2 linked regions of the Rubripirellula tenax genome follow. The main gene of each other region encodes a partner of the protein of the gene in region 2 in a complex. Links are inferred from orthologs where the notes say so. Each region holds a gene or a part of one and is shown on either strand. Other genes may lie near its edges.

The links. Proteins that work in one complex are often made in the same cells at the same time.
Region 1: the proteins of carB (region 2) and carA are in contact, whole or in part, in a solved structure (PDB 1KEE), measured with the Escherichia coli proteins. The link is inferred for Rubripirellula tenax from one-to-one orthologs.

Annotation. Positions count from the first base shown.
Region 1 is NZ_SJPW01000001.1:1,245,273-1,249,669, forward strand. Bases 1-2,961 are described here. They hold carA (glutamine-hydrolyzing carbamoyl-phosphate synthase small subunit), read right to left. Parts: upstream 2,066-2,961; coding sequence 935-2,065; downstream 1-934. Other genes in these bases: Poly51_RS04665 (monovalent cation/H+ antiporter complex subunit F), read right to left, coding at 1-240; Poly51_RS04670 (Na+/H+ antiporter subunit E), read right to left, coding at 321-803; Poly51_RS04680 (glucan biosynthesis protein), read right to left, coding at 2,164-2,961. Also shown: more of Poly51_RS04680, read right to left, coding at 2,962-3,726; Poly51_RS04685 (aldo/keto reductase), read right to left, coding at 3,757-4,397. UniProt on the Escherichia coli protein: Small subunit of the glutamine-dependent carbamoyl phosphate synthetase (CPSase).
Region 2 is NZ_SJPW01000003.1:1,822-10,729, reverse strand. The notes cover bases 2,156-5,971. They hold carB (carbamoyl-phosphate synthase large subunit), read left to right. Parts: upstream 2,156-2,522; coding sequence 2,523-5,771; downstream 5,772-5,971. Other genes in these bases: Poly51_RS10990 (ThuA domain-containing protein), read left to right, coding at 2,156-2,295. Outside these bases: Poly51_RS10995 (DUF1501 domain-containing protein), read left to right, coding at 1-1,209; more of Poly51_RS10990, read left to right, coding at 1,258-2,155; Poly51_RS10980 (sigma-54-dependent transcriptional regulator), read left to right, coding at 6,058-7,509; Poly51_RS10975 (helix-turn-helix transcriptional regulator), read left to right, coding at 7,771-8,802; Poly51_RS10970 (helix-turn-helix domain-containing protein), read right to left, coding at 8,853-8,908. UniProt on the Escherichia coli protein: Large subunit of the glutamine-dependent carbamoyl phosphate synthetase (CPSase).

The sequences.
Region 1 (4,397 bases), on a different replicon or contig from region 2:
CGTTGTCGTGAATCGCAACAGCGCCACCATGCCGATGAAATTCATCAGGCTATAGAGCAGCGCCAGGTCAAGAAAATCGGTACGGCCACTCATGAAGCTGACGACCGAAATCAACAGCACTGTTTTTGTGCCGAACATGTTCAGCGCCAACACGCGATCGAAAACCGTCGGGCCAAGCATCGCCCGTGTCAGTGCCAATGTCATCGTGACCAGCACCGCAGCGCTGGCGACGGCAAACATGCTTGGGAAGGGAAAGACAGTCGCGGAATCCGTCGCGTGGGTGATCGGTTGGGCGCTGGCGATCAGCATTGAAAACGGATTCACTCTGAACGCTCCAATCGACAGATCCTTCGATCGATGTCACCGGACATGTCTTCGTCAGCGTCGGAGATGGACAACGCGTGAATCATGATTTTGTCTTCGATCAAATCGACCGACACCGTACCCGGCGTCAGCGTGATCGAATTTGCCAGGATTACACGACCGAGTGCGCTCTTTTGGTTCGACTGAATGGTCACCACGTTGCGGTTGAGCGGCATGTCGCGCGACAAAATGATTTTGGCGACATGGACATTCGATTCAACAATTTTGAATGCCAACCACGGCGCGAATTGCGTGAAGGGACGCAAGCCGAGTTGAGCCGGCGCGCCTTCTTCGTCGACAATTCGCATTCTCGCCGACAACCAAAGACTCAACACACACGACCCAAATCCCAGTCCAAGCAGAAAGGGATTGTCGAAGTGCCCGGACCACAACAGCCAGTTGGCCAGCAGGGCGACGCCGAGGGAAATGGTGTATTTCACGCTACTCGTTGCGGTGGGATATCTCGAATCGTCGATCCATTCGACGGTAACACGACTGCCACGAAGTCGGGATCATACAAAGATTCACCGGTTCATGGCGAGGCGAGATTCGAGGGATGCCAGCGTCGCTGTCAAACTGCCGCAGCAGTCAGCAGATCCTGGAACCGGTCGAACAGATAATGACTGTCGTGCGGTCCGGCGGCCGCTTCGGGGTGATACTGAACACCGAATGCGGGATGGGTTTTGTGGCGCACGCCCGCAACCGTATCATCGTTCAAGTTACGGTGTGTGATTTCAAGGTCTGCGGGCAACGAGTCGGCGTCGACTGCGAAGCCGTGGTTTTGCGTGGTGATCTCAACCTTGCCCGTCGTCAGATCCATCACCGGTTGGTTCGCACCGCGATGGCCGAACTTCAACTTGAAGGTCTTCGCGCCACATGCCAGTGACAACAACTGATGACCTAAGCAGATTCCAAAAATCGGTGTCTTCCCCAACAGCTCGCTGATCGTCTTGATCGCATAGTCAAGCGGCTCGGGGTCGCCGGGACCGTTGGACAGAAACACACCGTCGGGCGACAGTTTCATGATCTCGGCCGCTGTCGTGTCGCCGGGTACGATCGTGACCTTGTAACCACGCGACGCAAAGTGTCGCGGAATGTTCCACTTCATGCCAAAGTCCATGCAAACGACGTGGGTGCCGCCACCTGAATCGACGGCCGCACCGATTTCACAAGCGGTCCAATCGTCAAGTTTTTCGTCCCAGGATGTGACGGACTTGCTCATCACTTCGCGAACCAAATCGCGTCCGACCAGGCTGGGTGCGGCTTTGGCTTTGGCAATCAACGATGCATTGTCGGCGTCCGTGGTCGACAAAATACCTCGCATCGCTCCGGCGGTTCGGATGTGCCGCACCAACGATCGTGTGTCGATACCCGACAACGCGATGACGTTGTGCTTTTTCAAATAGGTGTCCAGGTCGCCGCTCGCGCGATAGTTGCTGTGGATCCGGCTGAGCTCGCGAACGATAAACCCGGACAGCGACGGAACGCGGTGTTCGACATCGATTTCGTTGACGCCGTAGTTGCCGATTTCCGGGTACGTCATCGTGACGATTTGGCCGTGATAGCTGGGATCGGTCAAGATTTCTTGATAACCGGTCATCGACGTATTGAAAACAACCTCGCCGGTCACTTCGCCAGCCGCGCCGAACGATTGGCCAGGGAATACGGAGCCGTCTTCAAGAACGAGTTTTGCGGGAGTCATGGAAAATCAGCGGGAAACAACGGGGCAGGGTCAAACCGAGGAATTTACAACGCTTTTAGCTTATTCCAAACGGCGTTTTTAGGTAAGGAGCGGTGAAATTACCGTGTGTAGACGTCTGGGTAGACAAATTGCGGCTCGTCGTGAGGGCAAAGATACGAGAAGGTCTCCGAGACCGGCTGCCCGCGGTGACGCAGCGTTGCCTTGATCTCCATGGGTGCCGGTTCCGAGGGCGTTGCGACCATTTTTAGCAGCCAGTCGCCGGTTTGCGTCTTGGTCAGCTTTTGTTCGGAAATGGCACCGCGAACCGTGGCGATCGCGACGTCGATATACGCGGTTGCGGGGATTTCGCGGATCACTTCGCCCGCAAAGCGGACCGTCAATGCAATCGACTCGGCGCCGCGTTTCAGTTCCAGCGACGTCGCCCGAGCGACGTTGGATTGCCCGCCATGGTCGCCCCCGAAAAACTCGACCGTGTATCGAAGCCGCAGGGGGGCATCCGTTGTGGGGGGTAATTGGGGGATCCAGTAGGCACCAAGATTGTCGATGCCTTCGTGAGCACCGGGCAATTCCAACAGCTCGATGCGGCCCGCACCCCAATCACCGTGCGGCGTAACGAACACACTGGGCCGTTTGTTGTACAACGCGTTGTGATCGTCGAAATGAAAGAACGAGGTATTCCGCTGCATCAAACCAAACCCGAGCAAACGATCGGTCGGAAACGAAGTCACCGAGGGATACGGCGGTCGGGCGATCGCTCGCCAGGTCCAGTCGCTATGGGCCGCCTCGCCGGTGCGAATCAATAGGCCGTCGGAATCATGAACCGACGGCCGCGCGTCTTTGGGCGGACCGCGCAAACCATCGCCCCAAATCCACATGCTGGTCAGCGGTGCGATGGCCAGCTTCTTGGGGACTCGGCGAAAATGAAGTGACGATCGAACGTCAATCGACGTCGTCGTCGCGCCGGGCATCAATTCGAACTGGTAAGCGCCGCAGACGGTGGGGCTATCCAGTAACGCACGCACCGTGACGGACTTTGCATCCGGGGTGGGTTCGTCGATCCAAATCGCACGATAGAACGGAAACTCTTCGGCACCCTCGGTTGCAATGTCGATCGCCAAACCACGTGCCGACGCACCGTAAACGTTGGATTCACTGCGGGCGCGAAAATAGCTGGACCCCAAAAACGTCAAGAATTCTTCTTCGGCGCCCCTAGGAAAACGTCCGGCGATTTTGATTCCCGCATGACCGGCATCAGCGATGGATTTCGGATCCAAGCCATGAAGATCATAAGTGAAGTCGTCCGTCGAAAACGGGATCAACCGGTTTCGATCGTCTTCGCGAACGAACAACCAAACGCGGTCGCGCTGTACAAACCCTTGGTGGAACGTTTCGATCCAGAAAGGCCGATCCGTTCCCCACCACGTCGCATTCTCGATCTTGTATTGAATCTTGACGTATTGGTCATACACCATTGCCGCCAAAGATTCCGGCACGGCACGCCGAGGTACAAAATCCGACGATGCGGTCTGTTTTGCTAACTGATCCAAGTCGTCAAACGTTTCGACTTGCGAGTATCGGGCGACGGCAACCAACGCCTCAGAATCCTCCGCCCCCGCAAGCGAAGTGAACGTGAAAAACAGTACGACACTCAAAAAACGCATGAGTTCCTATCGCCGATTCGTTTCGAAAGACTATTCGTAGATTGGGAAAAATGTGTTGAACGCAGCTTCGCAAAAATCGCCGGGGTCATTGAATCGACGATGACGGTCGAGTCCTGCGATTCGCTTCATGTGGTCATCCGACAACGTGAAATCGAAGACCGCCAAATTCTCTTTCAAACGATCAACGTTCGAAGTCTTCGGAACCACCGACGTGCCTCGCTGGACACCGAACCGCAACAACACCTGTGCCGGGCTTCGACCAACGTCCGTCGCGATCGACTTGATCGTGTCGTGTTCCAACAGCGATTCACTCGCCTCGGCCATGTTCAACTGAAAATACGACTGTGCCCCTAGCGGCGAGAACGCGGTCACGGCGATGTTGGACTGGTCACAAAACCGCAGCAGTTTTTCTTGGGTCAGATACGGGTGCATTTCGACCTGCAACATCGCCGGCCCAATTTCGGCTTGATTGTCCAAATCGCGAAGCAACGAAACACCGAAGTTGCAAACCCCGATGTCACGCACCAATCCGTCGTGAACCAACGCTTCCATCGCCCGCCACGTATCGATGATCGGGATCGGCTGCGTTTGGACGGTCGGATTCGGCGCATCGGGATCGGCAAACCAACCTGGTGGATAACGTTTCTCGATCGGCACAAAGGCTTGTGCGA
Region 2 (8,908 bases):
GATCGCAAGCCGCTACTGAACGAGTTGGCGGGGCAAGGTTTGCCCGCCAGTTTCAACGCGCCGATCACGGCGATGGGTGAACACGGCGCGCCCTTGCTGGCATCGCAGCGAAAGTGGACGCGATATGGTCAAAGCGGATTGGAAACCAGCGATTGGTTTCCGAGCGTGGCGCAGCACGCAGACGACTTGGCCGTGATTCGTTCCTGCTATGGCGAAGGTATCAATCACGCCGGCGGTTGCAACTTGATGAACACCGGCTCGATCCTGGGTGGACGTCCGTCGCTGGGGTCTTGGATCACGTACGGTTTAGGCAGCGAGAACGAAGACCTGCCGGCCTTTGTGGTGATGACAGATGAAAAGAAGCCGGCGACCAACGGAGTGAGAAGTTGGGGGCCCGGTTTCTTGCCGGCGACGTACCAGGGCACTCCGGTCGGCAATGGCCCCAAAGGCGAAGTGATCGCAAATTTGAGTTTGCCCGCCGGCATGTCGGCCGAGCGTCAATTGCGAAAGTTGCAATGGATTCATCAGATCAACGCCGCGCATGCCGCAACGTTGCCGGACGTTTCGTCGTTGGACGCACGGATCCGATCGTACGAGCTGGCGTCGCGGATGCAAGCGTCTGCACCGGAGGCGGTTGACTTGGCGGGCGAAACGGCCGAGACGCGTCGCTTGTATGGGCTGGACCGAAAAGAAACGAAAAACTACGGCGAAATCTGTTTGCTGGCGCGTCGCTTGGTCGAGCGCGGCGTGCGGTTCATACAGCTTTACAGCGGAACGGGAAGCGGCTGGGATGCGCACGCGAACATCGAAGCCAATCACACAAAATACTGTGGCAGCGTCGATGTGCCGATCGCCGGGTTGCTTGCCGACTTGAAGCGTCGCGGTCTGTTGGACCAGACGCTGGTCGTTTGGGGCGGCGAGTTTGGACGCACGCCGATGAGTGAGAAAGGGAACGGACGCGATCACAATCCGACCGGATTCACGATGTGGATGGCTGGCGGCGGAGTTCGCGGTGGTCAAACCATCGGGGCAACCGACGAGCTCGGCTTGCACGCGATCCAAGATCGCGCCCATGTTCACGACGTCCACGCCAGTATTTTGCACCTGATGGGACTCGACCGACTCACTTTGTCCTACAATCACCAGGGGCGGCTCGAGCGACCGACGGTCAACGAGGGCGCCATGATTGAAAAGTTAGTGACGGGTTAAAGGGATCCGTTGTTCAAAGAATTTTTAAACTCCATTCGAGAAAATGATATGCGTTGTTACGTTGGATTTGGTTTGCTGATTTGTTCGCTGCTTTGCACGTTCACTCCGGCTTGGGGGGACGACGGGCCGCTGGTCTATCAGGGCGAGTCTGGTCCAGGTGCGGGGAAGCACATCGTCTTCTTGGCGGGGGATCACGAGTATCGCAGCGAAGAAGCGTTGCCCGCCCTGGCGCGAATCATGGCCAAGCATCACGGATTCAAATGCACCGTGTTGTTCAACGTCGATGCCGATACTGGATTTATCCATCCGGGCAATAACAACATGCCGCACACCGATGTGATCAAGGATGCCGACTTGTTGGTGTTCGGGTTGCGGTTCCAGAACTTCCCCGCCCAGCAGATGCAACCCATCGTGGACTATCTTCAACGCGGCGGGCCCGTCGTCGGTACGCGGACCAGCACGCACGCGTTTAATATCCCCAAGGACTCCCAGTTCGCCCGTTTCGATCACAAGTACGCTGGTGAAGAAATGAAGGGCGGATTTGGACGTCAAGTCTTGGGTGAGACTTGGGTCAGCCACTATGGCAAGAACCACGTCATGAGCACGCGTTTGGACATCGTCCCCGAACAAGCCGAGCATCCGATCATGCGTGGCGTCAAAGATCCTTGGGTCGAAGCCGGCGGTTACTGGGTCGACCCGGCGCCGAACAGTACCGTTCTGGCATTGGCCCAACCGCTGCAAGGGATGACGCCGGATTCACCGCCGGCGGAAGGGAAAGATCCTTGCCCTGGCGTTTGGATTCGCGACTACCAAATCGATGGTGGCGAAAAGGGCCTCGCGTTCACAACAACCTATGGCGCCAGCGAGGATTTTCGCAACGACGGTTTTCGGCGGATGATGGTAAACGGTTGCCTGTGGGCAATCGGATCCGAAGATGCCATCCGCGCCGATTTGAACACGGATTTGGTGGGGCCCTACCACCCGTCCACGTTCAGCTTCAAAGGCTACCGCCGTGGCGTCAAGCCATTGGACATGGCCGGCTGGGACACGCCGATTATGGATCCGGAAAAGCCGACCAAGGATTGATGCTGTCGGGCCCGCGCGGAGTTGATTTTCGCACCGTTTTTCCTAGGGCGGCCAAGATTCCCGAAAAAACGCGTCTTCGGCGTGCCGGACGCGTCCTCTGCGCTGCGGCATTTCTCTGCTATTCTGTCGGGTAATTTGCGTGTCGGAGGCGGTGGACGATCCACGGCCCGATTGCCCAGCGCGCAGACGGACATCCACGAAAAATCCCCCCCGCCGGAAAGACACCTGTGCCCGCCCGCGACGACATTAAAACGATTTTGATCATTGGTAGCGGCCCCATCGTGATTGGCCAAGCTTGCGAATTCGATTACTCGGGAACCCAGGCCTGCAAGGCGCTGCGTGAAGAGGGGTATCGCGTCGTCTTGGTCAACAGTAACCCGGCCACGATCATGACCGATCCCGGAACCGCCGATGCGACGTACATCGAGCCGCTGTCGTGGCAGATGATCGAAAAGATCATCGCCAAAGAGCGACCCGACGCGCTGCTGCCGACGCTGGGTGGACAGACCGCGTTGAATGCCGCCATGGAATTGGAAGCCAACGGCGTGCTGAAAAAATACAACGTCGAAATGATCGGTGCGAACACTGCCGTGATCGCCAAGGCCGAAGAACGTGACCAGTTCAAAGAGGCGATGGAAAAAATCGGCCTCGATGTCTGCAAAGGGTTCACAATCGGAACGCTCGTCGAAGCCCGCGCGGCGCTGAAGGAAGTTGGCTTGCCCGCCGTCGTGCGTCCCAGCTTTACGATGGGCGGTTCAGGATCAGCCATCGCGTACAACAAAGACGAGTTCGATTCGCTGGTTCAAAATGGGCTGGATCAATCGCCCGTCACCGAAGTGCTGATCGAAGAATCGATCATCGGTTGGAAAGAGTACGAGATGGAAGTGATGCGTGATTGTGACGACAACGTCGTCATCATCTGCGCGATCGAAAACTTTGACGCCATGGGTGTCCACACCGGTGACTCCATCACCGTCGCGCCGGCCCAAACGTTGACGGACAAAGAGTATCAAAGGATGCGCGACGCATCGCTCGCCGTCATCCGCGAAATCGGTGTCGAAACCGGCGGCAGCAACATCCAGTTTGCGATCGAGCCCGATACCGGACGCATGATCGTGATCGAGATGAACCCACGGGTCAGCCGATCAAGCGCTCTTGCCAGCAAGGCAACCGGTTTTCCGATTGCCAAGATCGCGGCCAAGCTTGCCGTCGGTTACCGATTGTGGGAACTGTCCAACGATATCACGCAAAAGACGAAGGCCTGTTTCGAGCCGACGATCGATTATGTCGTCACCAAGATTCCTCGGTTCGCGTTTGAGAAGTTCCCCGAAGCCGACGCGACGCTGATGACTCAAATGAAGAGCGTCGGCGAGACGATGGCGATCGGCCGATCCTTCCGCGAATCGTTCCAAAAGGCGATGCGAGGTCTGGAAGTCGGCGCCTTCGGACTGGGCAGCGACAATCGTGACAAATGGGGCACCGATGAACAGCCCGATCAACACGAAATCACGTCCAAGCTGAGCATCCCCAACGCCGATCGGATCTTCTATATCCGTTACGCGATGAAGGCCGGGATGACGAACGAACATATCCACGAACTGACTCACATCGACCCGTGGTTCTTGGATCACTTGTCGCAAATCATCGAAGAAGAGACGCGGCTGATCAAAATCGGTTCGCTTTCCAAGATCACCGTCGACGAAATGCGAGCCGCCAAACGCAACGGCTTTTCCGATCGCCAGCTCGCCAAGATTTTTGGCTCGACCGAAACCAAGGTCCGCGCCCGACGAATCGAAATGGACATCAAGCCCGTGTTCAAAAGCGTTGACACCTGTGCGGCCGAATTCGAAGCGTACACGCCGTACTACTACAGCACCTATGAATCCGAAACCGAACTGCCGCCGAAGGGTGACAAGAAACGGATCATGATTTTGGGCGGTGGTCCGAACCGAATCGGGCAAGGCATCGAGTTCGACTATTGCTGCTGTCACGCCAGCTTCGCGCTTCGCGAAATCGGCATCGAAAGCGTTATGGTCAACAGCAACCCTGAAACGGTCAGCACCGATTACGACACGTCCGACATCCTGTTCTTCGAGCCGCTTACGATCGAAGACGTGCTGAATATTTGCGACGCGGTCCAGCCCGATGGTGTGATCGTGCAGTTCGGCGGACAGACGCCGCTTAACCTTGCCCGTGGTCTGCAAGAAGCTGGCGTGCCGATCATCGGTACCAGCGTCGATACGATCGATGCCGCCGAAGATCGCGAGTTGTTCCAGCAGTTGATCAACGAACTCGGATTACGACAACCGCCAAGTGGCATCGCCCGCAACATGGAACAGGCACGGATCGAAGGCAAGAAGATCGGGTTCCCAATGTTGGTTCGGCCAAGTTTTGTGCTGGGCGGACGGGCGATGGAAATCTGCTACGACCAACCCCAATTCGAACGCTATGTCGCCGAAGCCTTTGTCGTGGCCGACGGACAACCGGTGCTGATTGATCGCTTCTTGGAAGACGCCACCGAAGTCGACGTCGATGCGGTCGCCGACGGTACCGATTGTGTGATCATGGGGATCATGGAACACATCGAAGAAGCCGGTGTCCACTCCGGTGACTCGGCATGTGCGATCCCGACGTTCAGCTTGAGCGAAGCCGTTCTTACCGAGATCCGCGAAGCGACGGCCAAGTTGGCCAAGCGATTGAAGGTGATCGGTTTGATGAACATTCAATTCGCGATCAAAGACGAAGCCGACGGCCCAAAGGTCTATGTGCTCGAAGTCAATCCGCGTGCCAGTCGGACCGCACCGTTCGTTGCCAAAGCCACGGGCGTTCCCGTCGCTGGAATCGCAACCAAAGTGATGACCGGCATGACGTTGAAAGAGTTGGGCATCACCAGCGAACCGATCCCGCGTCACGTTTCGATCAAAGAAAGCGTATTCCCGTTCCGCAAGTTCGCGGGCGTCGACATCGTGCTGGGCCCCGAAATGCGAAGCACCGGCGAAGTGATGGGCATCAGCGATGATTTTTCGATGGCGTTCGCCAAGAGCCAGATCGCGGCCGGCAGCGTGTTGCCCGAAGCGGGCAAGATTTTCATGAGCCTGTCGTCCCGCCACAAAGATGCTGTCGTCTCCATTGGCGCCGATCTGATCGGTTTGGGATTCGAGTTGCTGGCCACGTCGGGGACGGCAACACGATTGAAGGAAGCTGGCGTAGCCGTAACGCAAGTCAAAAAGATCGCCGAAGGTCACCCGAACCTGATCGACTTCCTAAAAAACGATGACGTGCAGTTGATTCTCAACACGCCCAGCGGCAAAGGCGCTCGAACGGACGAAGGTCGCATTCGTGCCGCCGCCGTCCAGGCCGGTGTGCCGTGCATCACGACGATCGCGGCCGCCGAAGTCGCCGTCAAAGCGATGAAGGCGATGAAGGTCGGATCCATGAAAGTTGAATCGCTGCAAAGCCGCTACGCCAGCACTTAAAACTTGTTGCAACCGAGGAGGAACCACGCCCTGCTTCGCACTGCGAAAAAAGCGAACGGGTTTGCGAACGTGGGATAGGCTGCCAGCCTGTCGTTCAAGATTTGACAGGCTGGAAGCCTATCCCACGTGTTGTTCATACGATCCTTATCCCGCCTTTCAAGACGGGAGACCTTTTTGAACGAATGCGTGGAATTCTCAGCATTCGATGACGAAACCCTTTTGCAGGACAACGGGGCGACAAAGTCGATTTCCTCAGATTTTCTTGCCTCCATTTTCTTGCCAAGACATGTCAACCGAAGCATCCACCACCGTATTTGATCCCAGCAGCTTGAAGCTGTTGGTCGTCGACAACGAAGCAGCGCACGCCCGCGCGATGACAGAGAGTCTTGAAAAGGTCGGCTACGTTTGCGAAGTGGCGACCAGCGGTCCCGAAGCGGCCAAGTTGATACAACGCGAAACGTATGACATCGTTATCACCGACATGGTGATGAATGATATCGACGGCATGAAGATCCTTACGCTCGCCAAAGAACGTTTGCCGGATTGCGAAGTCGTGATGGTGACCGGTCACGCGACCGTGCCAATCGCCGTCCAAGCGATGCAGCAAGGGGCCTTCAACTTTCTGGAAAAACCAATCACGCCGAATCGGCTTCGGGCGATCGCCGAAAAGGCCGCCAACGCCGTGCTGCTTCGCCGCGAGAACACCGAACTGCATCAACGGCTCGACGAACGCTTCGGTTTCGAAGGGATCGTCTACACCAGCAAGAAAATGCAAGACGTCGTCGATCGGGTTCGACGAATCGCTTCGACCGACGCCACCGTTTTGATCACGGGCGAGAACGGGACCGGCAAAGAAATCATCGCCCAGGCGATCCACCAAAACAGTCCCAGGCGCGCCAAACGCATCGTTGCAATGAACACCGGTGCGATTGCCGAAAACTTGGTCGAAAGCGAACTGTTCGGTCACGTCAAAGGTTCGTTCACAGGCGCCGTTTCCGATCGCGAAGGTGCGTTTCAATATGCTAACGGAGGCACGTTGTTCTTGGACGAGGTCGGCGACATGCCGATGGCGACGCAGATCAAATTGCTTCGCGTGCTGGAAGAAAACCAAATCACGCGAGTCGGCGACAACAAGACGATCAAGGTAAACGTGCGGCTGATTTCGGCAACCAATCGTCCACTCGAAGAAATGATCGACGCGGGTACGTTCCGCCGCGATCTCTATCACCGCTTGAAAGTCGTGACGATCGAATTGCCGGCCCTTCGTGAACGGCGCGAAGATGTTGTGCCGTTGATGGACAGCTTTCGCAAGATGTTTCTGCGGCGGCACGACAAGTCGACGGCCCATTTCACGCCCGCGGTGACCAAACGATTCTTTGCCTACGATTGGCCCGGAAACGTGCGGCAACTTCGCAACTTTGTCGAAACCATGGTCGTGCTGGACACCGACGGCAAGCTGGACGTTGACGATTTGCCGCCGGAACTCTTGGACAGCTCCGAGGCTGTGGCCGAAGACGAAACGCAATTCCCCATCATCGCCGGCGACAACGACTTGATCGGGAAGCGACTGGAGGTAATCGAACGTTGGGCGATCGAAGAGACGCTCAAGTTGACCGGCGACAACCGCGAAGAAGCCGCCAAGGTTCTGGGAATCGGAGCCCGAACGCTATACCGCCGTCTGGACCAATACAAGAAAGACGAAGACGGCACCGAAGTCGCGGATGACGACGAGTCCTAACGAAGCGGCGAAAGACCATACACCCTCCAAGCGGATCCACAGGATCACAGCGGGCAACCCATCGTGGACCCGCGACTCCGTTCGCGGGACGTGAACTGCAAAGCAGTTCACCAAAACCCCGTTCGGCACCATGAAAAGCCTTCACGATCCACCAGCTTGGACACTCCCCGCCCACCAGGTTATGTAGGCTCCCCACTGGCAAAAGGGTTTTTGCTATTTTGATCGCAGGGGCAGCGAAGCGAGACGGACGGTGCGGCCCCGGTGATTTCCTACTCGCTGCACGGGGCCGCGGCTGTGATGAAAGAATTGGGCACAACCGAGCGTCAGCTTCATCTGTTGAGGCTGCTGCAGAATCGTCGCCAAGGCGTCACGGTCGACGATCTGTCGCGCCAGTTCGGCGTCAGCCTGAAAACCGTTCGCCGCGACCTCGTGCGTCTGCGCGATGCCGGCTTTCCGATCCAAGAGGCTACCGAGGCGCACGGGCGGCATCGTTGGTCCATGCACGGCGAGAGCACGACCGGTGCCGGACTGGCATTCGACGAAGCCTTTGCACTGGCGCTATCGACCCAGTGCATCGGATCGCTCGCCGGAACCGAAATTGGCGATGCCGCTCGATCGGCGATGGCCAAGCTGCGCAGCGGATTGTGTGAGCGAACGTTGGACTACTGCGATCGCCTCGCTCGCTCAATCACCTTGCTCCAATCGCGCGGCGTCGACTACGCCGACAAGGCCGACATTCTCGAACAGATCTTGCTCGGTCATGAAGAGCGACGCAACGTCTTCATCGCCTATCACTCACGCGGATCCACTGAACCGCTCACGTATCCCATTTCTCCTTACGCGATTCGTCAATACCAAAACGCCGTCTACATCATCGGGCACAGCGAACAGCACGACGAAGTGCGCTGTTTCAAGCTCGATCGAATCGTCGAAGCCGAACGCATCGAGTTCCCGTTCACGATCCCAGCAACTTTCGACGCCGACGCCTATCTGGGCCCAGCCTTCGGCATCTACAGCGGCGAACCCGAGCGAGTCGAAATCAAGATCGCCGCCGCGGCCGCCCGCCCAATCGCCGAATCAGAGTGGCACGCCAGTCAAGAAGTGGTCCACCACGCCGACGGAACGCTCACGCTAACGATGCAGGTAGCGATCACGCCCGAGCTAGAGAGTTGGATCTTGTCGCTAGGACCCGAAGCGAAAGTAATCGAACCAGAATCACTAGCCGAAGCCATCGCAGCGAAAGCCACAGCAATCGCCGCCCAGTATCAACGCGAGGTCAAGCATGAACGATAGACGCCAGTTCGCTCCACGAGCAGCATTCACAGCAAAGCCATGCACCGCTACTACCCAGCCTCGCTCAGTGACACATCCAGTCGCATCCCAATCGCTTCCGCATACC